Regions from separate parts of the Photobacterium sp. BZF1 genome, predicted to be linked through region 2. Evidence: riboswitches for the same ligand, from Rfam matches in the RefSeq annotation. Region 2 holds a riboswitch; each other region holds the start of a gene.

Region 1 (7,630 bases), on a different contig from region 2:
GCTTGAGAGGTTATCACGCTGCTGAAGCAATTCAAGCTGCTGGAGCAGAAAATCAAAAATCAGAAGATCTTCTGGAAGAGCTATATGGGAAAATTATTCATAGTACAAACAGTAAATAAGTGAATATATTTAATAGATGAAAAAGCTATGCCTAATTCACTATGAATTAGGTGTGGCTGATTTAATAATATAAGCAACACACAATAAAGATTAGTTATAGGTTAAATAAAATTATTTTAATTAACAAGTTTTCTGACTTATCTATATCCAGTGGAATGTTATGTGTAGTGAATTAGCCAACAACATGTAGACTGATCGTATGGTAGCAATACTAGAAATAATCCGAAAAGTTAGAATGCTCCATGGGGCGTAACTCACATTTGTCCAATAATGAGTTACAAGATACTGCCTCGACATTATCCCTGTCGCTGAGATTGACTTACTCCCCATTAAAAAAAGGGATCTAACAAACGTAGATCCCGTATCCCCTTATCATCCTAGGCGAGACGCTCGGCTTTTATTTCACAATATTCTGCGCCGTTGCGTAGAAATCACGTGCCCTTGCCCAGACGCCGTTTGGATCTTCACCTTTGCACAGGGTCAGAAGATGTGGCAGGAGCTGCCCGGCGAAATCTTCGCTGCTTTCTTTTGGCAGTACTGTCGGTAGGTGATCCACCGCCTGAACATATAACCCGCTGACATCCGATTCGATGATCGGTTTGGAAAGCTTGGTGCTTTGGTTGTAGATGCGGATTGGGTTATCCGGGTTGTTCGGATCGCAACTGACATCGCTGACCATGCTCAGGCGAGGGTTCTCACCTAGACTTTCCTTGGTAATGAAAGGAGGCGTGCCTTCAGCAAGGTAAGCGCAGTTGACCAAGATGTCGTAGTCATTGATAGCGGTGAACGGGCCACCGGCTTTGGTTTCTTCGATATCCCAGCCGTCGGCGTCGATACCTAGCTCGGCAAACAAGTCCAGTGCACCACGGCCGCAACGGCCAAACTGACCGATAACCAGCACCCTAGGCTGCTCTGACAGTGTTGCAACCTGCTCGCGCAGTACTGCTAGGTAATGGTCGCGGTCTGGGTAGCTGCCCACCGCGCCGAACACGTCTTTACACTGTAAATGGTGGATAAAGCCCGACAGGCCAATCGCTGCGCCGACATAGCCCGCCCAGTAACCAAAGGCACAAACACGCTTGCCCATTTCATCTTGCAGGAATTCCAAATCAAGGATTTGACCACCACCGGCATTGAAGCGTGACAGAATCTGTACCGCTTCATCTTGGCCTTTGAATGCATGGGCAAAGTAAATGTGCTGGTGCTTGAGCGGGAAGTCATCTTCAGCCAGCTCTTTCAAACCTAGGATATAGGCGTACTCCGGTGCGTCGGTCCAGCTATGGCCTGCCGCCAACTCACAGCCCACATCAACATAAGCCTGATCAGGAAAAATACGGGTGTCGCTGCGCTCGACAATCACCTGAGCACCTGCATCAATCAGGGCTTTGGCTCCGGTAGGTGTCAAAGCTGTACGGTGCTCACCCACTTTTACTTCATCTCTTAGCCAAAATAGTGTGTTCATTTTCAATCCTTTCTAAACGATAGCTTGTTGAGCTATCTCAACTTAAGCGATAACAGGGCTGGCTGCGGCCTGACGGCGCACCATCAAAACAATCAACGCAACTTGCAATACGGCAGCCAATACAATGGTGTACGGGCTACGGGTGATTTCGGCAATCATGAAACCGATGCTGGCGGTTACGCCAGTCAAAATAGCGTAAGGGAACTGGGTACGGACGTGGGACACATGGTCACACCCGGTCGACATCGAACTAAGGATCGTGGTGTCTGAAATCGGAGATGAATGATCACCCAGCATACCGCCACTTAGCGCTGCACCAATACAAATCAGCGGGTCAGCACCCAACGCACTGGCAACAGGAACGGCAATTGGGATCAGGATGGCAAAGGTGCCCCACGACGAACCCGTTGCCACCGAAATAAAGCTACCGATAACGAAAATCAGGGCAGGCAACATAAATACCGGCAGACGGTCATTCATCACCTGACTGATGTAATCCCCGGTACCCAGAGACTTACAGATATCACCCAAGGTCCATGCCAATAGCAAGATAACCAAAATTAGCATGATTCGCTGCATACCCGACACAAAAGTGTTGAAGGCTGTCGAGGCGGTCATAGTTTTGGTGTAAGCGTAATAAGCAATCGCCGTCACCGAAGCAATCAGGTAGCTGGTACCGAGCGATGCGCGGATCACCGGGCCATTGATAGTGCCATGAAGGTGGTAGTTATACGTGAACAGTGCAATTAACGACCCGAATAGCACTGCCAGCGGCAGTACAATCAGTGAAATACGGCCTGATTTCACCGGTTGGTTGTCTGCCTGCTGCACACTCACCTCAGTCTGCTGGCGCGCTTGCTGCTCGGCTTCAGCCATTGGTCCCCAGTCTTTTTTCAGCACCGCGTAAACAGGTACACTGAACAATGCCAGCAAGGCATACAGCTGGTAAGGGATCACCTGAAGGAAAGTCGCAAATCCATCGACCGGCTGGCCCATATTATCGAATGCGTTTTCAATTAGACCCTGCGAGTACACCCCCCAGCTGATGATAGGGATCAGCACACAGATCGGTGATGAGGTCGAATCAATGATAAAGGCCAGCTTCTCCTTGCTCATCTTAAGCTTGTTGAAGATTGGCGAGAACATCGGGCCGAGGATCAGCGAGTTACCCGAGTCGGTAAAGAACACCCCGATACCGGTAGCCCAAGTCGCAAGCTGGGCCTTCAATGGTGATGACACATAACGGGTCGCCATGGTCGAAAACGCCGCCATACCACCGCTTTGCTCAACCAAATAGATAAAACCGGAAATGATAGTAATAACAATAATGATCTGTGCGTTACTGCCCGATGCAAGCTGTGTGAACGGCCCATCAGACAAGAACATCAACGCAGTATCGACAGGGTGACCCTTGGTTAAGATCAGCATGCCACTGATCACTGCAACGCCCAGGGCCAAAACAACATGCCGGGTAGTAAAGGCGAGTATCAGCGCCAACACCGCGGGTACGATGGACAATAATCCGTAATCAGCCATTCGTAGACTTCTCCTAATAAACAACATCAAAGTATTTGTGTTTTTAGAGGAGGGGCGTAAGGAACACGCGAGCGACAAAGGCTGTACGAAATCGGTAGGCGAACTTACCTGTTCGAAAACAAAAATTGCTGTAGCTCTCCATCTGGGCAGGACCCGAGATGACAGTGATGCTCCTATTAAGAACAACCCCAGCAGCTTGGCTGACGACCAAAACCACTTCGGCATTGACTCCTTTCGCTTAGCTTCACCGGTTGTCGACCTTCACTAAACTACTCTTAGGCAATGCGCCTCTACGTTGCAGGCAGTGAATAACCACCCGCTTTGTATTGAATAAAACACAAAAACGTATAATCCAAATCAACTTGACGTTAGCTTGTGATAAAGATCACACAATATATTTCATTAAACACTTAATTAACAAAACATTGCACTATCGGTTACCACACTTGCAGCAACAACAACCACAAAGGCTGTTTTTTGCTTTCAGGTGGCAAACCTCATATCAATATTTATCTGGATTAGGAATCACGGCATCAGGTTTGACTTGAGTGGGAGTCAAGGTAAAAGCGCAACCATGGAGGCTCAGGATGCATATTTACCCATCCTCACCCATCTTGCCCGAATAAAATGAGGGGAAAGGGATGTTGAGGGAGAAGTTGAAGATCAGAAATAACAGATATAAAAAATGCCGGCCTAAGCCAGCATTTTCTTCAATAAGTTCGATGACTTATAGAGTAACTACGTTAGCAGCTTGTGGACCTTTCTGGCCTTGCTCGATGTCGAAAGAAACTTTCTGACCTTCAGAAAGAGTCTTGAAACCTTCAGAAGCGATAGCGCGGAAGTGTACGAATACGTCTGCACCGCCGTTCTCTTGAGTGATAAAACCGAAACCTTTTTCTTCGTTAAACCACTTAACGATACCAGTAGACTTAGACATGTGTTGTCCCTTATGTAAATTCATTTAAACCGTTAGCAAATAGCTACGGTCAGGTAAAAGTGAATTATTAATGTGACGATAAATATAAGGGAAACAGTTAGATACAGTACGAAAACGTAACAATATCAGATGGTTTAACTTGTACTTGATGTTGCATTAAATAACTCTTCTCAAAATGAGCCTGCGTATCATAACAACAGAGTGAAAAATATGCAGCGTATTTTTGACATTTCTTCGTTTTATTTTCTAGGGCATTCACTATTCATTCAGCAATCACCCTGCTGACGAACACATTTCGAAACACTTCCCCAAGGCATTTTTCAGCATCTATTCAATCAGCAAAGTTATGATGGAGGCGAAATATCCATAGGAAAAGTATTGTTATGAGTGTGTTCGACCTTATCGCTGAAAACCAGATCCAAGACTACAACCGCCGCAAGGCCAATGGTGAAGTGAAGGAATCACGCACGATCCAGCCTGAAGAAAGAACCAGCTTCGAGTCCCACCTCTTCAAATCGATTATTGGCTGTTATGAAAAAGCCGCTGAGAAGTCAGAAGGTGAACGCCAGGCACTCGAAGAGCGTGCCGAAAGCCTGCGGATGCAACTACTGATCGGCTTGGAGCAAAAGGGGATGCGCATTACCGCCCAGTCCATGGCAAAAGAACTAATGGCTAAACGTCAGGCTATTTTAGGCACAGCATAACCACTGAAATATGTCTTTTTGTAACAACAGGTTACGCATTGTGAATTCTTGCTGAGGCATCGATCTCAAATATACAAAACTTCATTGCAACGTCACGACATCAATTGATAAACCTGATGCATATCAAGTTTTGCGCTGGCTACTTCTGGTTAATTTATAACCAAGCAGAGCGGTCAGGAGGACGATGTTATGAAAGTACCTATTCGATGCCCAGAGTGTAATAACACCTCAGGTTTAAACCGAGTACGACGCAAATGGCACGAAAAATCACTGGCAACAACGGGACAAGAAAAATTGCAATGTCCTAAATGCCTTTCATTTTTCATGAGGGGAATCGGCGAGCAGGAACTGCTTTACATCGGAACCCACGATGCCGTAAAGAAAAAAGTGCCGGAATTTGAGCTTTAACTTCTCTCGTATCAACTTGGCAAGCTCAACCTAAAACCTATGCGCGCCGATCATATCGGCGCTTTTTTATATGTGGCTAACTTTCAAGTTCGTTTTGAAGCTTGTCAAGCTCATCTAGTACTCGCAGGAACTTCTCGCCAAAAGGAGTCACATGGTACTCCACCCGAGGTGGTAGCTCGTTAAATACCACTTTATCCAAAATACCAAACTCAACGTTTTTCCTAAGGCATTCATTGAGTACTTTGGTTGATAATCCCTCCACAGCTCGAACCATCTCACCTGGACGATTGATACCGTTTACCAGCAACTGGTAAACGGTTAGTGACCACTTACAACCATATATGGTTTCTACCATTCGCGCAGCACGCTCAGGGGCAGATTTGCGTGAAAAAAAGTTTTCTTGTGTTTTCATAAAGATGTACCAAAAAGTACCTACCCCACCGATTTGTACTGACTATTCAGCAGGTTAATTGTGAACCTAAGATTAGCTTATCGTACACAGGCAGGAGAAAACAAATGACCTTTTCCCACACAGGCGCAGCACTTGTTATCGGTGGCACCAGCGGTATGGGCCTAGAGACAGCTAAACAACTGAGCAAAAAAAATATTGAAGTGATCATTGTCGGCAATAACCCCGACAAACTCGACAAGGCTGTGAAAGAACTTAACGCTGAAGGTGGCAAGGCTACCGGCCTGCAAGCCAACTTATACCAACCACAAGATGTCGACAAACTGATCGACAGTATCAACAGCTATGGCGCAATCAGTTACATGGTCAACGCTGCAGGATACTTCAACCCGAAAGCGTTCGTTGACCATTCGATGGCCGATTATGATACTTATATGGAGCTCAACAAAGCGACATTTAGGATCAGCCAAGCTGTTGCGAAAAATATGATTTCACATGGCGGCGGCAGTATTGTGAACATCGGTTCGATGTGGGCGAAACAGGCTATTAAGGCAACGCCGTCTTCGGCCTACTCAATGGCAAAAGCCGGGCTCCATGCCTTAACCCAACATATGGCAATGGAACTGGCCGAGCATAATATTCGTGTCAATGCCGTCTCGCCTGCAGTAGTGAAAACACCGATATATGGTGCGTTTATCGAGCCCGAGCACATTGATGATGCCTTGGCTGAGTTCAATGACTTTCATCCTATCGGCCGAATTGGTACACCGACAGATATTGCCAGCAGCATCTCCTTCTTGCTATCAGATGATGCCAGTTGGGTAACCGGTGCTATCTGGGATGTCGATGGCGGCGTGATGGCAGGCCGAAACTAACTTTACATCAAGACCTGGGGAGAGGGACAAAATGCTCAATATGGATTTTCAACAACGATTGGTCATTGGTACCGAGCAGATGGACTGGCAGCCAAGCCCGGCCAATGGGGTATGGCGCAAACCGCTGGAAAGGGAAGCCAAAGAGTCGGGCCACACTACCAGTGTCGTCCGCTATGCCGAGGGCTCATCATTTGCCCCCCACCCTCACCCTATGGGCGAAGAAATCTTTGTCCTCGATGGCGTCTTTTCTGACGAGACTGGTGATTTCGGCCCAGGCACCTATATCCGCAATCCACCCGGTAGCCAACATGCCCCATTTAGCAAGGAAGGGTGTACGATTTTCGTCAAGCTCAACCAGTTCTTGCCTGACGATAGCCAGCAGGTCCGGATAGATACCCGCCACACACTATGGCAACCGGGGATTGGTGGGTTGCAGGTGATGCCGCTTCATGAGTTCGGCCACCAGCATACCGCTTTAGTAAAATGGCCGGCAGGAGAGCGATTCCAGCCCCACCGCCATTGGGGCGGAGAAGAAATTCTGGTGCTTTCCGGTGAGTTCAAAGATGAATTCGGCAGTTACCCAACAGGGACTTGGCTACGCAGCCCGCACCTGAGCGAACATTTTCCTTTTGTCGAGCAGGAGACGGTGATTTTGGTGAAGACTGGCCACTTGCCCGATTAAGCGCTTTGCAGGATATAGTAATCGACCTCTTGCTCGGAATAACTGTAGACAAAGCCGAGTTTCTTTAGCACATTGACCGAGCCGGCATTCTCCGGCTCGACACCGGCAATAAAACGGGCTGCGCGCTCATCCTCGGATAGATAATCCACCAAACCTTGCATCGCCTCAGTTGCAAAGCCTTTTCCCCAATGAGCTTCAGCCAGCACATACCCAAGGCGGAAGCCGTTTTCTGGCTCTGGGAAAACAAACAAGTATCCCACTGCTTGTTGTTGCTCGGTAAGTCTTAGGACAGAGCCTGTCTGTGCCATAGCTTCGAGCCAAATGTCGACATCCTCTGCAGTACGGAAATTCTGGCAAGAAGGTGGCAGGTGGCGGCTGACCGGTTCGGTAAACATGGTCATAATTTCGTTCTGGATTCCCGCAGCACTGCGATCAAGCGTCTTGGCCGATAACCTATGGGTTGAGAAGTTGATGTCGATTTTCATTACTTGGTTTCC
Region 2 (7,630 bases):
AGCTGGAAGAGCAAGATTACCGTGGTGAGCGTTTTGCCGATTGGCACATGGACCTCAAGGGCAACAACGATTTACTGGTACTGACCCAACCACATTTGATCAAGGATATTCATGCCTCATACCTTGAGGCTGGTGCGGATATCCTAGAGACCAATACCTTCAACGCGACCACCATCGCGATGGCCGATTATGAGATGGAAGCGTTGAGTGCCGAGATCAACCTCGAAGCAGCCAAGCTTGCCCGTCAAGTGGCCGACGAGTGGACGGCAAAGACACCGGACAAGCCGCGATTTGTGGCCGGTGTGCTGGGCCCGACCAACCGAACTTGTTCCATATCGCCGGATGTAAACGATCCTGGTTTCCGCAATGTTACCTTTGACCAGTTGGTCGAGGCGTATGCCGAATCGACCCGCGCATTGATCGAGGGTGGCTCAGACATCATCCTTATCGAGACGATTTTCGATACCCTCAATGCCAAGGCGTGTGCCTTTGCGGTCGATACTGTATTTGAAGAGTTGGGCTATTCGTTACCGGTGATGATTTCCGGTACGATCACCGATGCATCAGGCCGCACCCTGTCAGGCCAGACTACCGAGGCATTTTATAATGCCCTACGTCATGTTAACCCTATTTCATTTGGCCTGAACTGTGCTCTTGGTCCTGATGAGTTGCGCCAGTATGTCGAAGAGTTGTCGCGCATCTCTGAATGTGCCGTCTCTACCCACCCAAATGCCGGTCTACCCAATGCCTTTGGTGAATATGACTTGTCTCCGGAAGAGATGGCGAGCCATATCAAAGAGTGGGCGGAAAGCGGATTCCTAAACTTAGTCGGTGGCTGTTGTGGCACCACGCCAGAACATATTCGCCAGATGGCCGAAGCAGTGGCAGACATTGCGCCTCGGGCGTTGCCTGAGCTACCGGTTGCCTGCCGTTTGTCGGGTCTTGAGCCGCTGACCATTGAAAAAGATACCTTGTTCGTCAACGTAGGCGAGCGAACCAACGTGACCGGTTCGGCGCGCTTCAAACGCCTGATCAAAGAAGAATTGTATGACGAGGCGCTGGAAGTTGCCCGCCAGCAGGTAGAAAACGGTGCCCAGATCATCGACATCAACATGGATGAAGGGATGCTGGATGCCGAAGCGTGCATGGTGCGATTCCTCAACCTGTGTGCTTCCGAGCCAGAGATTTCCAAAGTGCCTATCATGGTCGACTCCTCGAAGTGGGAAGTCATCGAAGCTGGCCTGAAATGTATCCAGGGCAAGGGGATTGTTAACTCTATCTCGCTCAAGGAAGGCAAAGAGAAATTTGTTGAGCAGGCCAAGCTGATCCGCCGCTACGGTGCAGCCGTGATCGTGATGGCGTTCGATGAAGTGGGCCAGGCTGAAACCCGCCAGCGCAAGCTGGAGATCTGTACCAATGCCTACCGTATCTTGGTCGATGAAGTTGGCTTCCCGCCGGAAGATATCATTTTCGATCCGAATATCTTTGCGGTTGCGACCGGCATCGAAGAGCACAACAACTACGCGGTTGATTTCATCGAAGCGGTAGCCGACATCAAGCGCGATCTGCCCCATGCCATGATTTCTGGTGGCGTCTCTAACGTCTCGTTCTCTTTCCGCGGTAACAATTACGTCCGCGAAGCTATCCATGCCGTATTCCTGTACCACTGTTTCAAGAACGGTATGGATATGGGGATCGTCAATGCTGGTCAGCTTGAAGTGTACGACAACGTACCGGAGAAGTTGCGTGAAGCGGTAGAAGACGTAGTCCTGAACCGCCGTGATGACTCGACAGAGCGCCTGCTGGATATCGCTGCGGAATATGCCAATAAAGGCGTGGGCAAGGAAGACGATGCGTCAGCACTTGAGTGGCGTACCTGGTCGGTAGAAAAGCGCCTTGAGCATGCCTTGGTCAAGGGGATCACCGAGTTTATCGTTGAAGATACCGAAGAAGCTCGACTCAATGCCTCCAAGCCGCTTGAAGTGATCGAGGGGCCGTTGATGGATGGCATGAACGTGGTTGGTGACCTGTTCGGTGAAGGTAAGATGTTCCTGCCGCAGGTAGTGAAGTCTGCTCGGGTAATGAAACAAGCGGTTGCCCACTTGGAGCCTTATATTAACGCTGCGAAACAAGCGGGTGCGACAAACGGTAAGATCTTGCTGGCAACAGTAAAAGGCGATGTCCACGATATCGGCAAGAACATTGTGGGCGTTGTACTCCAATGTAATAACTACGAAATCATCGATCTTGGTGTGATGGTGCCGTGCGAGAAGATCCTTAAGGTCGCCAAGGAAGAGAATGTCGATATCATTGGCCTGTCTGGATTGATTACACCTTCCCTCGACGAGATGGTCCATGTGGCGAAAGAGATGGAGCGCCAAGGCTTCGACCTGCCGCTGTTGATCGGTGGTGCGACGACATCCAAGGCTCACACTGCAGTGAAGATCGAGCAGAACTACAGCCATCCGGTGGTGTATGTAAATAATGCCTCCCGTGCTGTTGGCGTGTGTACCTCGCTGCTGTCTGATGAATTGCGTCCTGCTTTTGTCGAAAAGCTTGATGCCGACTATGTCAGGGTACGTGACCAGCATAGCCGCAAGCGTCCAAAGACCAAGCCGGTTTCCCTGGATGTTGCACGGGCAAACAAGGTCGCGATTGATTGGAATAGTTACACCCCGCCGGCACCTCTGAAATCAGGTGTGCAGGTCTTCGATGACTTCGATGTTGCTACCCTGCGCCAGTATATCGACTGGACCCCGTTCTTTATGACCTGGTCGCTGATGGGTAAGTATCCAGCTATTCTTGACCATGAAGAAGTGGGTGAGGAAGCGCGTCGTTTGTTTAAAGACGCCAATGACTTGCTAGACAGGGTTGAGCAGGAAGGCTTGCTCAAGGCGCGGGGGATGTGTGCTATGTTCCCGGCCAATAGTGTCGGAGATGATATCGAGGTGTACACCGATGAGTCGCGCACTGAAGTGGCCAAGGTACTACACAACTTACGCCAGCAAACCGAGAAACCGAAGGGCTTCAACTACTGCCTATCGGACTACATTGCGCCGAAGGAAAGCGGGAAAGCCGATTGGATTGGTGCCTTTGCGGTCACCGGCGGTATTGGTGAACGTGAGTTGGCCGATGCCTACAAAGCGGCGGGCGATGACTACAATGCGATTATGATCCAGGCCGTGGCCGACCGTTTGGCAGAAGCGTTTGCCGAATACCTGCACGAGCAGGTGCGAAAGGATATCTGGGGCTATTCGCCGGATGAAGATTTGTCCAACGATGATCTGATCCGTGAGAAATACCAAGGGATCCGCCCTGCACCGGGCTATCCGGCATGTCCTGAGCATACCGAAAAAGGGTCGCTGTGGGAGCTATTGCAGGTAGAAGAGACCATCGGTATGTCACTGACGACCAGCTATGCTATGTGGCCGGGTGCGTCTGTCTCGGGTTGGTACTTCTCTCATCCAGACTCGAGATACTTTGCGATCGCCCAGATCCAAGATGATCAGCGTGACAGCTATGCTGATCGCAAGGGCTGGGATTTGGTCGAAGCCGAGAAATGGCTGGGGCCGAACCTCAACGGCTAATAGATTTTCTTCAACAACAAAAAAGGCGCTCATTGAGCGCCTTTTGCTTTTCTACTAATCAGAATCTTATCGGTTTCGTCTTACTCGAACAAACCGTGGTGCAAGACTTTGATCACCTCGCGTGATTCTTCCGTCTTCACTAGGAAGCACAGGTTGTGGGTGCTGGCGCCGAAGCAGATCATGCGTGGGCTGTAGTCATCCAACCGGCTGAATACCTGGGTTGCTGCGCCTGGGGCATCACCAAGCTCGTTACCAATCAGGGCAACCAGGCAAAGGTCTTGCTCGACTTCCACGCGGCAAAGCTTGCTCAGTTGTTCCATTGCCGTTGCAGGCAGGCTTGGCGCGCCGCCACCGGTATCGGTTTGATCCAATGTCAGTGACACGCTGACTTCAGAGGTGGTGATCAAGTCAACTGAAATCTTGTGCTCAGCAAGAATGCGGAATACCTCAGACAAGAAGCCGTAGGCATGGAACATGTTTAGGCTGGTCAGGGTAACCATGGTCTGGTTACAGCGCAGGGCGAGGGCGCGGAACTTAGGCGGCTCGCTCACTTGCTGGCGGATCCATGTGCCGCCTTGTTCAGGCGCCTTGGATGATCCAATGAAGACAGGGATCTGCTGGCGAACTGCTGGCAGCAAGGTCGACGGATGGAGGATCTTGGCACCGAAGTTAGCCATTTCAGAGGCTTCGCTGAAGCTGATTTCGCTTATTGGCTTGGCATTAGCAGTGATACGCGGGTCGGTGGTGTACATGCCCGGTACGTCAGTCCAGATCTCTAGGGTTCCTGCACTGATAGCTTCGGCAACAAGAGCTGCACTGTAGTCACTGCCGCCACGGCCAAGGGTCGTAGTTTCCCCGTTAGCGTCTGAACCGATAAAACCTTGGGAGACGATAACTGTCTCGCCTTCCAGCAATGGCTGGAGCTGGGCATCAGCAAGCTGGCGGATAGTGTCGACTTCCGGGATAGCTTTGCCGAACTGGCTGTCGGTACGCATGACAGAGCGAATATCGAAACGTTGGGCTGTCGCCCCCATTTCGTTAAGAATTTGGGTAAATAAGTGCGTCGACAACAGTTCACCATGGGCAACTAACTGATCGGTCAGTTTGGTCGATGGTGCTTCTGCGGCCTGTTCAGCAAGGCTTGCCACGTTATTGATAAGTTGTTCTATGTGGCCAGTGACAGCATCTGGCTGGGCCAGGTTGTCGATAATATTCTGGTGAATAGAGGTCAATTTATGTAGCCGTTGGGAGCGCTGCTCGTTATCGGCAATTCCGTTTGCAAGTTCAACTAACAGGTTGGTAACGCCGGAACAAGCACTGATCAAAACTACTTTAGCAGCAGGGTTGTCCTTAATGATCGTGGCACTTCGGCTCATGGCGGCATGATCGGCTACGCTAGTACCGCCAAATTTCGCTACGGTTATCGGTGGAGGAATAGTAAAGTTATTTTCGACAAAGCTCACAACGAGTCTCCCAGTATTAAAGAGTATATACGCAATTAACAGGGGGCTCGGGATGGTAGTCCCGACAAAAAAGTCAGGAGAGCAAAAAGGTAAGATGTAAACCGATACAACAACCAGAAGCTCCCCACCTATTCATTACCAGGGTGAATAGGTGACAGCCAGAAGGATTCAACCTTCGTAGCCGATACGCCATGCCCCCTGTCATGTCGTATCTCGGCGTTACTCCCCCTCTCCAGACTGCTTCGGGGTGGGGCCCCGCAATCAAGATACCTGGGTAACGCTCCTCTTCTGTCTTCACCTGAGAAAAACCTTTCCTCAGGATGAACAAAAAACGATCTACATTGAACCGGATTTACAGGTATGTTGTCAATTACATAGAAATAAAATATGCATAAATTTTGCAAAAAATTGTCACAAATAGTGATGGATTCTTTGTGCTAGAAGGTGGTGGCGATTTGGTATAAGCATAATTAGCTCATTGCTGATATAGTCAATCAGTACCTTACAATAACGATTTACTGTCACGCTTACTGCCAGGGAGGAAAACAATAATGACGATTGGTAGCTTCTACCCACCACAGCGAACCCTCATGGGGCCGGGTCCTTCAGATATCTACCCGCAGGTGCTACAGGCCCTGAGCCGCCCAACCATTGGCCACCTTGATCCGCTATTCATCGGCATGATGGATGAGCTCAAGCAACTGCTGCAATACGCTTTCCAAACCCAAAATACCTTTACCATTGCCGTTTCCGCACCGGGCAGTGCCGGTATGGAAGCCTGCTTTGTTAATTTGGTTGAGCCGGGCGATAAGGTGATTGTATGCCGTAATGGTGTGTTTGGTGATCGTATGCGTGAGAATGTCGAGCGCTGCGGTGGTGTTGCCGTGATGGTCGATAACAACTGGGGTGAGCCAGTTGAACCTATCTTGGTCGCCCAAGCACTAGAAAGCAACCCGGATGCGAAAATCGTAGCTTTTGTCCATGCCGAAACCTCAACCGGTGCACTAAGTGATGCTGAGGCAATTGCCAAGCTAGCCCGTGAGCATGACTGCTTGACGATTGTGGATGCAGTAACCTCTTTGGGTGGTGTGCCTTTGCTGGTGGATGAGTGGCAGCTGGACGCGGTCTATTCTGGCAGCCAGAAATGTCTGTCTTGTGTCCCGGGTTTATCGCCACTGACTTTCTCGGAAAAAGCGGTAGCTAAAATTCAGGGCCGTCAGGCACCGGTACAAAGTTGGTTCCTTGATCAGAGCCTAGTACTCGGGTACTGGAGCGGTGAAGGCAAGCGTAGCTATCACCATACTGCGCCGGTTAATAGCCTGTATGCATTACATGAAGCCTTGGTTTTACTGCATAACGAAGGTTTGGAAAATGCTTGGCAGCGCCATAGAGATGCTCATTTAGAGCTCCGTGAGGGCTTGGAGCAGTTAGGGATTGAGTTCGTCGTCGATGAAGCTCATCGCCTGCCTCAGCTTAATGCGGTCTACATTCCTGACGGTATTGATGATGCTGAAGTCAGAAAGACCCTGCTGGAGCGTTACAACCTGGAAATTGGTGCTGGCCTTGGTGCCTTGGCCGGTAAGGCCTGGCGTATCGGTTTGATGGGGTATGCTGCCCGCAGTGAAAATGTCGCCCTGTGCCTGCGCGCACTGGAAACGACGCTGAAGTAATTTCCAATTAACCAGCAAGTTAACAAAAAATGGCTACCGTTAGGTAGCCATTTTTATTTGTGTCGATAATCAAGGGGCCTCCGGCCCTTCTTCTGGTGGCGCTAAGGCCGCTGGCGCTGTAAAGGCATGGCCAGGGTAAAGGTACTGGGCCTCATCCAATATTTGTGCAGCTTGTTCTTGTTGCCCCAGTTGTCCATGTGCCGTGATCAGGTTCTGGTATAGATCCGGGCGCGGCCACTGTTTGGCTTTATTCTGGGCCCAATTGATGTACTCCTGAACCAGAGCCGGGTTATCACTGGCAATGCCAAGCTGCAGTTGGGTAAGGTGCAAATCCCACTCAAACCGGTCTTTCCATGCCCATGGGTTGTTGACTCGGAGCAGGTAGTCCACATTGGCCGGTTGGCTGGTTTCATATTTGGTCAACTGGGCACCTGAATAGAGGGTCGTCGCCATAAACCCGGTGGTGGCGAGTGGGACGGTCAGTACCAGTGCCCGTATCGAGAGGATGTAGTCCATCCGCTTTTTGTAGTATTTGGCCGTTAGGTTATCGACCCAATAAATAAGCAGGATGAATATGACCCAGTGCACCAGGGAGTGGTAGAACGGGTACTCCAATTGGGAGTGCAAGACGATGGGGAAGAACAAGCCAATCAGAGCTAGCTGAGTACCATCCCGTGCTTTCTTTATCTTCAGGAAAACGGCTGCCGCGGCTGCCAATAACGCCAACAGGGGAACAATGCCTCCTTCAGCAGCCCAGAAGATCAGTTCGTTATGCGGGTGGGTGAGGGCTGCCATCCCTGCTGGGCTGTCTGGGTTATCGTGATGCCATCTTGCCGTTTGGGTGATGTAGCTGACTTCAAACGTGCCGTAGCCGTAGCCGGTCAATGGTTGGTTGAGGAACATCTCGGCC
Region 3 (7,630 bases), on a different contig from region 2:
GTGGATGGTTTGGGGGCTGCGCTGGGGTCTTATCCCTTGGTGGTGGATGACATCAAGCGAGGGAATTTGGTTGCGCCATTTGGGTTTATCCGGTCTGGTCATAAATACATTTTGCTATCCCAAAAGCGCACGCCCAGTGATTTGGAATATCGTTTTAGCCAATGGCTTCAGGGGTGTTTGGCAGATTGTGTTCCGACTGAAAATGAAGCAGCAGGACTTACCATCTAATGTTGCCTAACTCCATATGGTGTAGAGTTAGGCACTCCTGATGTTTAGCTCGTTGGCTCAAGCGCCCAGAACATTAGCCCTGTTACCAGTGGAATATTCAGGTGGCTGAAGTCGAACTTGTCGGTAAGGTAAGTTGGCTCAATATCGGTACTTAGGTTCGTTTGACCATCTATAAAAATGACCTCGCCATTAATCTTTTCTGCATAAATATAATGGCTGTTATCTCTGATCAAATCATCCATTAGCCCTATGCCGACGACAAAACGGGTACCGTCCTGATATTGGTCCATTGCCTTCCAACCTTCAGATTTCTTTACTTCTTCCTGCTCTAGGTCAAACCACTGGCTGCCGTTAGGTGTGGCGAGCGACAAGCCTGATTGTGGGGCTTTGATAGAGAGATACTTTGAAATACCAACCAGTTGTTGTTCTACCGTTGGACTGTAGCTGCCCCAGAAATGATATTGGGTGTCTGACATAAGCTGTTCGGCATCAGTGGCGACATCAGCAGTGGTCTGGCGGGTTGCAATGCCTGTTGCATTCAGTGAACAGTTTGACAGCATACGGCTTTGGTTACCCGTAATAACAGCGGTGTTGATCATTTCACCGATACTGCTGCCGATGCTTTCTACATCGGCAAGTAGTGGTGAATAAGCTTGGCTGAATTCGGCATTGTAGGCTTCGACCGCTGTTTTTATACCCGGGATACGAGCGTCGTTGATCTCGCTATGCTCTAAGGCGTGGGCATTGATTGATAGAACTGAAATCATTGATAATAAAAGCTTTTTCATGCTTACCTCTCCTTTAAAAAGAAAAGTTAGCATGATTCGTGCCATAGGGTTGGTTGCTTGGGGTAAGTCGATTATCTTGAACTAATCTGAATTTGTCATGCCCCATATTGGTGCGGCTGACCCAAAATGGACCACCCAAATGGGGCAATGATATAAGCGTTATTTCACATCATCATACGTCGCGCTTTCAAGCAACGCAGCGATGGTGTCTTCGAAGCTCATGCCGGCTTCTTTGGCTGCCATCGGGAAGACACTGCGGGTCGTCATGCCCGGTACCGTGTTCATTTCAATCAGCCAAATTTTCCCTTGGTTATCAAGGAATGTATCAACCCGTCCCCATCCTCGACAGCCCAACGTTTTGTAGGCGGTAAGCGCCGCTTGCTGCATGGCTTTTTCTTGTTCCGCCGTCAAATCTGATGGGCAATGGTAAGTCGCGGTTTGATTGCCGAATTTCGCATCCCAATCAAAGAAGCTGTCTGATTTTATCTGCACAACAGGGAGCGCTTTACCATCAAGGATCGCGCAGGTGTATTCTCGGCCAGTGATGAACTGCTCGACCAGAATCTCATCATCGTATTCAAACGCATCAATCAGGGCATTATAAAGCTCATCAGGCGAAGAAGCTTTGGATACACCGATACTGCAACCTTGGTTCAGCGGTTTGACGACGACGGGGTAAGTTAGATCGGCCAAGGTGACTTTGATGGTGTCGGTAGGCGTGTGCTTGTTGACCTTGATCCAATCTGCGGTTTGCAGGCCATTAGAACGCCAAATCTCTTTGGTCTTGAGCTTGTTGAGTGAAATGGATGAGGCCAGCAGGCCACTGCCGGTATAGGGGATTTTGAGCAAATCCAGCAGGGCTTGCAGGTGCCCGCTTTCCCCCATACCGCCATGGAGGGCAATAAACACTTTGTCTAGGTTGAAGAACCCTTGCAAGGTGATATCGATGTGGCGCGGATCGATTTTGATTGCTTCGTAACCCAGTGACTCAACGGCATCAGCAATACAGTTGCCTGATTTTAAGGAGACTTCGCGCTCGCTTGACTCTCCGCCGTATAAAATTCCAATTCGCATGGTCGTGTTCCAATTAAGCTTTGTTGTGTGAAAATCATCAATAAAAATACAAACGGTTGATTAATCAGAAACAACCGCGGTAAATAAGAATATAAAAGTGCTTGTATAGTGTTCAGTGGCTTATTGTAATGGCTTGTACTGTATGTTGGATTGCGATGCCTAAAAAGTATGACATTGTGCATAACTTTATTTTCATCACAGAGAATGTTGTCTTATTTTTGAGCAAAGGGTGAATTTCTTTTCAGCTAACTTGAAGTAAATATCCTGCTAGGTACTGGGCTATGAACAGACAAGTACAGCGAACGAATGTATTGAGCATGTGGTTGATTTCATTGTCTATGGGGCTGTTTGCGACGGTAGCGACTGCTCTGGAGTTTGAAAACTTTCCATTGGATACCTTAGAAAATACCCAATCCAAAGGAGTAAGGGCTGAGGTGGTTGAGTATATGGGGCAAAAGGGGATACATGTCTCTGTATTGCCAGATCACAAGTCTATAGAGCAAGGCGGGTGTGATAACTGTACTTACCTTGCGCTTGAGGGAATACCATTTCGTGATGGTTCGATAGAGATAAATATGGCTGGCGAACCACAGCAGGGTGCCGATGCATCAGCGAAGGGGTTTGTCGGTATTGTTTTTCGTGTTAGTGAAGATTTATCGCGTTATGAAGGCATATATTTTCGTCCGGTAAATGCCATTTCGGAGGATGAGGCGCAGCGAAAACTGACTGTACAGTACTTCTCCTATCCAGATCACCCATGGCATGAACTTCGGGAATCAGCTCCTGGAGAGTATGAGAGTGCAGCGAATATTCGCCCTGGACAGTGGTTTCGTTTAAAAGTCGAAATTAACAATAACCAAGGGATTTTTTATGTCGATGGGGAGAAGGTTCTGGTGGTTGATCGCTTGTTCCACGGTTCGGAACAAAAAGGGGTGATTGGACTGTTCACCGAACCCGGCAACGATGCTTACTTCTCTGATTTGCAGATCAAACACAGTCACTGATGGTTGGCTGATAAAAAAAGAGCAAGGTCTTGGCCTTGCTCTTTGTGTTTGTAAATGTGCTAACTATTTAGTTAGTAACAGGCTCAGCAGCGACAACAGGCTTGCTCTTGCGAACAGCAAAGGCGCAGAACGCCATGAACCATAGGCCGCTCACTGCCACACCAGCCCATGCTGAGTGGGTGTAGCCGATAGCGAGGTAACCAAGTAGGGCTCCGAATGCAACAGAACAAGCGTATGGGAGCTGGGTCATCACATGGTCCATGTGGTGGCAGCCTGCCCCTGTTGCTGACAAGATACTGGTACTTGAAATCGGTGAGCTGTGATCACCAAATACCGCACCTGCTAGTACTGCAGACAGCATAGGAAGCAGTAGTGCGATGTCACTGGCTGCAGCAATATCACCGGCTAGCGGTAGCATGATGCCGAACGTACCCCAGCTGGTGCCTGTCGCAAATGCCATGGCACAAGATAGCAGGAAGACAACAGCAGGAAGCAGCTCAACCGGCAGGTTACCGTTAGACATGGAAGCCAGGTAGATACCGGTTTGCATGTCACGTACAACCGCACCAATTGTCCAGGCAAAGAACAGGATAATGATGGCTGGCATCATAGCAGAAATGCCTTGAGGGGCAGCTTTCATCCAGCTGCCGGCATCCAGCTTCAGTCGAAGGGCAAGGCCGATAGAGACTACCAGGCTGCAGATTGCTCCATAAACAAGCGACGAACCTACATTGGTGTTCTCGAACGAGCCAATCACGCTGAAGGCTTCACCGTTGGCGGCCAATACGTCCGCCCCTGACTGCACCATGAAAAATACGGTTGCCATGGTCAGTGTCAGGATAGGCAATACCATATCGATCATGCCACCTGTGGCTGATTCTGGTGTTTCTACGTCTAGACCGGCTGGCTTGCCTTTCGATTCATCCCATAGCTTACCTTCAAGTGCCCACTTCTCATGCTTGCGCATCGGACCGATATCAAGCTGGAACGCAATCACACACAGCACCATCACCAGAGTGAATACTGCGTATAGGTTCATTGGCATCATCTCGACAAACGCCGAAATTGGACTCTGATCGGTCACGCCATGTGCCACCATGATGCCGCCAACGAGCGCGATGATGTAGGCACCCCATGAAGAGATTGGCATCAATACGCAAACCGGCGCAGCCGTGGAGTCCAGCAGGTAAGCCAGTTTGGCTCGTGAGATATTGAACCGGTCGGTAACCGGACGGCAGATAGCACCTACCGATAGGCTATGGAAGAAATCATCGATGAAAAAGATAAAGACCATCAAGCCAGTCAGTGATTTGGCACTGCGGCGGTCTTTACAGCGAACTGCTGCCCAGTCGGCGAATGCCTGGGTGGCACCGGAGACGCTCATCAGGCTGATCAGCGCACCAAGTAGCAACATGAAGATAATCATGTTGACGTTATCGCTGTTCATAGCACCGTCAACCCACACAATTGCCAGCACTTTGCTGACCAAATATTGCAGGGATTCGAGCGGAGAGTACTGGTTAAGCATCAGTGCGCCGGCAAAGATTCCCGCGCCGAGGGAAAGCAAAACCCGCCTGGTGGTGACTGCAAGGATAACGGCCAGCATGGCTGGGATAACGGACATTAGCGAGTCCGAGAAATCGACAAGGTTCATGATCTCATCACACCTATGTGTTTCAGGTGGAGATCTACCGAAAGGAAGTGTAACTAAGACGCAGAAAAAGAAGACTTGTTACCCCCTCAGGTAGCGCTCCATAGGTAAAAACTATGGCAGTTCTGTGCCTATTCGACACAGACCCAGCGACTGAGTTGATGGCTGCAGTCACTTCGGCGCTGACTCCTTTCTCCGGCTTCAAAGGTATCACCCTCCACACGGTTACTTATAGGCAGCGCGCCTCTACTGATTTAGGGTTTATCACCGTCAATCCTACTGGATTTTGGTCATAAGTCTAACATTATATACGGCTGAATATTTATGTCAGCTAATAATAAGCTTTTTTCATGGTGTTGATTAGAATCTTGGTTTGAAGCGTTGGCCCTTTCCTCGGATTATCCATTTTACCCATTGCTGGGTTTTAATTTTAAGGAGCTAACGTGTTTTCTCGCAAACACTTTGAATTGATTGATAAACCGACGTTCTTCGGGGCGTTGGGGATGTTGATCTCGGTTGTGGTGCCTTTGCTGCTGTTCCCGGCGCAAGGGGCAGAATGGATTGCTGTCGCCAAAACGTTTATGACCGATAAGCTCGGTTTCCTCTATTTGGCGCTTGGTGTCGGTGCATTCTTCTTTATGATCTACATCGTTTTTTCCGATATCGGCCAAATCAAACTGGGCGATCCTGATGAGCAGCCCGAGTTTACGACGGCGTCATGGGCGGCCATGCTGTTCTGTGGTGGTATCGGTGCCAGTATTCTTTACTGGGGGACAATTGAGTGGGCGTATTACTACCAGGCGCCTCCTTTCCAGTTAGAACCTGGCAGTGAAGAAGCGGTCCGCTGGGCGGCAACTTATGGCTTGTTCCACTGGGGGCCGATTGCATGGTCTATTTATTTGGTCCCTGCATTGCCGATTGCTTATTTCTTCTATGTGCGCAAGCAGCCTGTACTTAAGGTCTCGGCGGCATTGATGCCAGTGATCGGCGAAGCCCGCAGTTATGGTTGGCTGGGTAAAGTCATCGATGTGCTATTTATCTTCGGCTTGCTGGGCGGTGGTGCCACGACGCTGGGCTTGGCTGCGCCGTTGATCACCGAAGGTGCCAACTACCTATTCGGCGTACCGAAAGATACGGTTACCCAAATTATCGTATTGATGATTTGTACCGCTATCTTCGCCTATTCGGCGTATGCCGGGATGGAGAAGGGCATTAAGTTCCTCAGTAATATCAACTTCTGGGGAGCTTTGGGTCTGTTGGCTTTTATTCTGGTGACTGGGCCAACGATATTCATGCTGGAAACCGGCTTGGATTCGCTGGGCCGAATGTTGTCGAACTTCTTTGTGATGGCAACATGGGCTGAACCGTTCGGCGGCTATGGCTCGTTTGAAAATACCCATTTCCCTCAGGATTGGACCATTTTCTACTGGGCGTGGTGGTTGGTTTTCGCCCCGAGTATGGGGTTGTTCGTCGCGAGGATCTCCCGTGGCCGCACCATCAAGCAGATGGTGACCGGTTCGATATTCTTCGGGTCGATGGGCTGCTTCCTGTTCTTCATGATCTTGGGTAACTACGGTCTATCGCTTCAGCTTTCGGGTGCGCTGGATGTGGTTGGTATCTTGAATTCTGAGGGTGCGACAAAAGCGATCTTCTCTATCCTTGAGCAGTTGCCGTTTAGTACATTGGTCATCGCAGCATTCACCCTGCTGTGTTTGATTTTCACCGCAACGACGTTTGACTCGATTTCCTACATCCTGGCATCGGTCGTACAAAACAACGTGACTGAAGACCCGATGCGCTGGAACCGCTTGTTCTGGGCATTTGCTTTGTCATTCATGCCGTCGGTATTGCTGTTCATGGGTGGTTTGTCGACCCTGCAAACGGCGGCTATCGTCGGTGGCTTACCGTTGTTGGTGATAGCGGTGATGCTGATGATGTCGGCAGTGAAGGCAGCAACGCTCGATTTGACCCATCAGGAAGGTTATGAAGATCCGGTGATCAACATCGAGGAGCTACCCGATGTCGACCCATGGTCTAATGAAGGTATGGCACTGACCAAGTTCGAGGAGCTGAAAGCAATCGCTATGGCGGCGGCTGAAGCCGAGCGCGAAGCACTTTACAAAGTGTGGAAACTGAAGAAGAAGATCCGTGCCGAAGCAGTGGCTAACGGTGAATCCGGTATGGATTTCAGCGATGCGCCACAAGAGCGTTTGGACCAGCTCCAGCAGTTGATGGATGATGCTATGACAGCCAAAGACAACAAGCTGGTGGCCTCGGAAGAAGCGCAGGAAGCCCGTAAGGTGTTCAATGAACTGATGCGAACCCGTCTAGAGTCTATGGTCGAGCAAGAAGCATAAGCCATTGCTAAGGCCAAATTAAAATGCCGAGTCATATGACTCGGCATTTTTGTATCTAATCTCTTTTTTAAAATAAGACGTTAGATCTGATCGACCACAGCCCACACGGCAGCTAACACATCCTGGCCGAAGGCGACGCTACGCTCCGGCGACCAACCATAGAACTCATCAGGATGGCTGATGTGATCTTTGAACGGCATCTCGATAGTGTAGGACAGGCACTTGAACTGCTCGGCGACCCAGTTGGAGCCGATGGTCAGGTTAGCTTTGCCCGGCTCGTCTTTGTCGTAGCCATGGGCAACCTGGAACTCAGGGGTGATAGTCAGCAGAGCGGCTTTGAAGGCGTTCTCCAACGCGGCATGGCGTTCATTGTAGGATGGGATCCCTTCGCTGCCTGCCACGAAGTTATAAGGGATCGCTTCGTCACCGTGGATGTCGAGGAACATATCGACGCCAGTCGCCAGCATACGCTCGCGGACAAGGAAAACCTCAGGGCTCTTATCCATTGATGGCGTTTGCCATTCGCGG

Evidence for each region. Region 2 has a riboswitch for lysine ahead of lysC (lysine-sensitive aspartokinase 3). Riboswitches for the same ligand answer to the same signal wherever they lie in the genome.
Region 1: another riboswitch for lysine. It lies ahead of BIZ37_RS18465 (Na+/H+ antiporter NhaC family protein); the one in region 2 lies ahead of lysC (lysine-sensitive aspartokinase 3).
Region 3: another riboswitch for lysine. It lies ahead of BIZ37_RS15855 (Na+/H+ antiporter NhaC family protein); the one in region 2 lies ahead of lysC (lysine-sensitive aspartokinase 3).

What each region holds. Positions count from the first base shown of each region.
Region 1 is NZ_JACSOF010000086.1:841-8,470, forward strand. Features, by position in the region: gene BIZ37_RS18455 (hypothetical protein) at 1-119, shown strand, start outside; gene BIZ37_RS18460 (saccharopine dehydrogenase) at 518-1,582, opposite strand; gene BIZ37_RS18465 (Na+/H+ antiporter NhaC family protein) at 1,625-3,118, opposite strand; lysine riboswitch at 3,242-3,419, opposite strand; gene BIZ37_RS18470 (cold-shock protein) at 3,846-4,055, opposite strand; gene BIZ37_RS18475 (hypothetical protein) at 4,439-4,759, shown strand; gene BIZ37_RS18480 (hypothetical protein) at 4,949-5,167, shown strand; gene BIZ37_RS18485 (helix-turn-helix domain-containing protein) at 5,244-5,579, opposite strand; gene BIZ37_RS18490 (SDR family NAD(P)-dependent oxidoreductase) at 5,684-6,451, shown strand; gene BIZ37_RS18495 (cupin domain-containing protein) at 6,483-7,133, shown strand; gene BIZ37_RS18500 (GNAT family N-acetyltransferase) at 7,130-7,618, opposite strand.
Region 2 is NZ_JACSOF010000081.1:15,968-23,597, reverse strand. Features, by position in the region: gene metH (methionine synthase) at 1-3,587, shown strand, start outside; gene lysC (lysine-sensitive aspartokinase 3) at 3,668-5,050, opposite strand; lysine riboswitch at 5,160-5,346, opposite strand; gene BIZ37_RS17835 (alanine--glyoxylate aminotransferase family protein) at 5,602-6,720, shown strand; gene BIZ37_RS17830 (PglL family O-oligosaccharyltransferase) at 6,790-7,630, opposite strand, start outside.
Region 3 is NZ_JACSOF010000066.1:24,244-31,873, forward strand. Features, by position in the region: gene BIZ37_RS15835 (LysR family transcriptional regulator) at 1-228, shown strand, start outside; gene BIZ37_RS15840 (hypothetical protein) at 273-1,016, opposite strand; gene BIZ37_RS15845 (D-alanine--D-alanine ligase) at 1,176-2,090, opposite strand; gene BIZ37_RS15850 (hypothetical protein) at 2,372-3,094, shown strand; gene BIZ37_RS15855 (Na+/H+ antiporter NhaC family protein) at 3,162-4,748, opposite strand; lysine riboswitch at 4,832-5,002, opposite strand; gene BIZ37_RS15865 (BCCT family transporter) at 5,189-7,102, shown strand; gene BIZ37_RS15870 (carboxypeptidase family protein) at 7,183-7,630, opposite strand, start outside.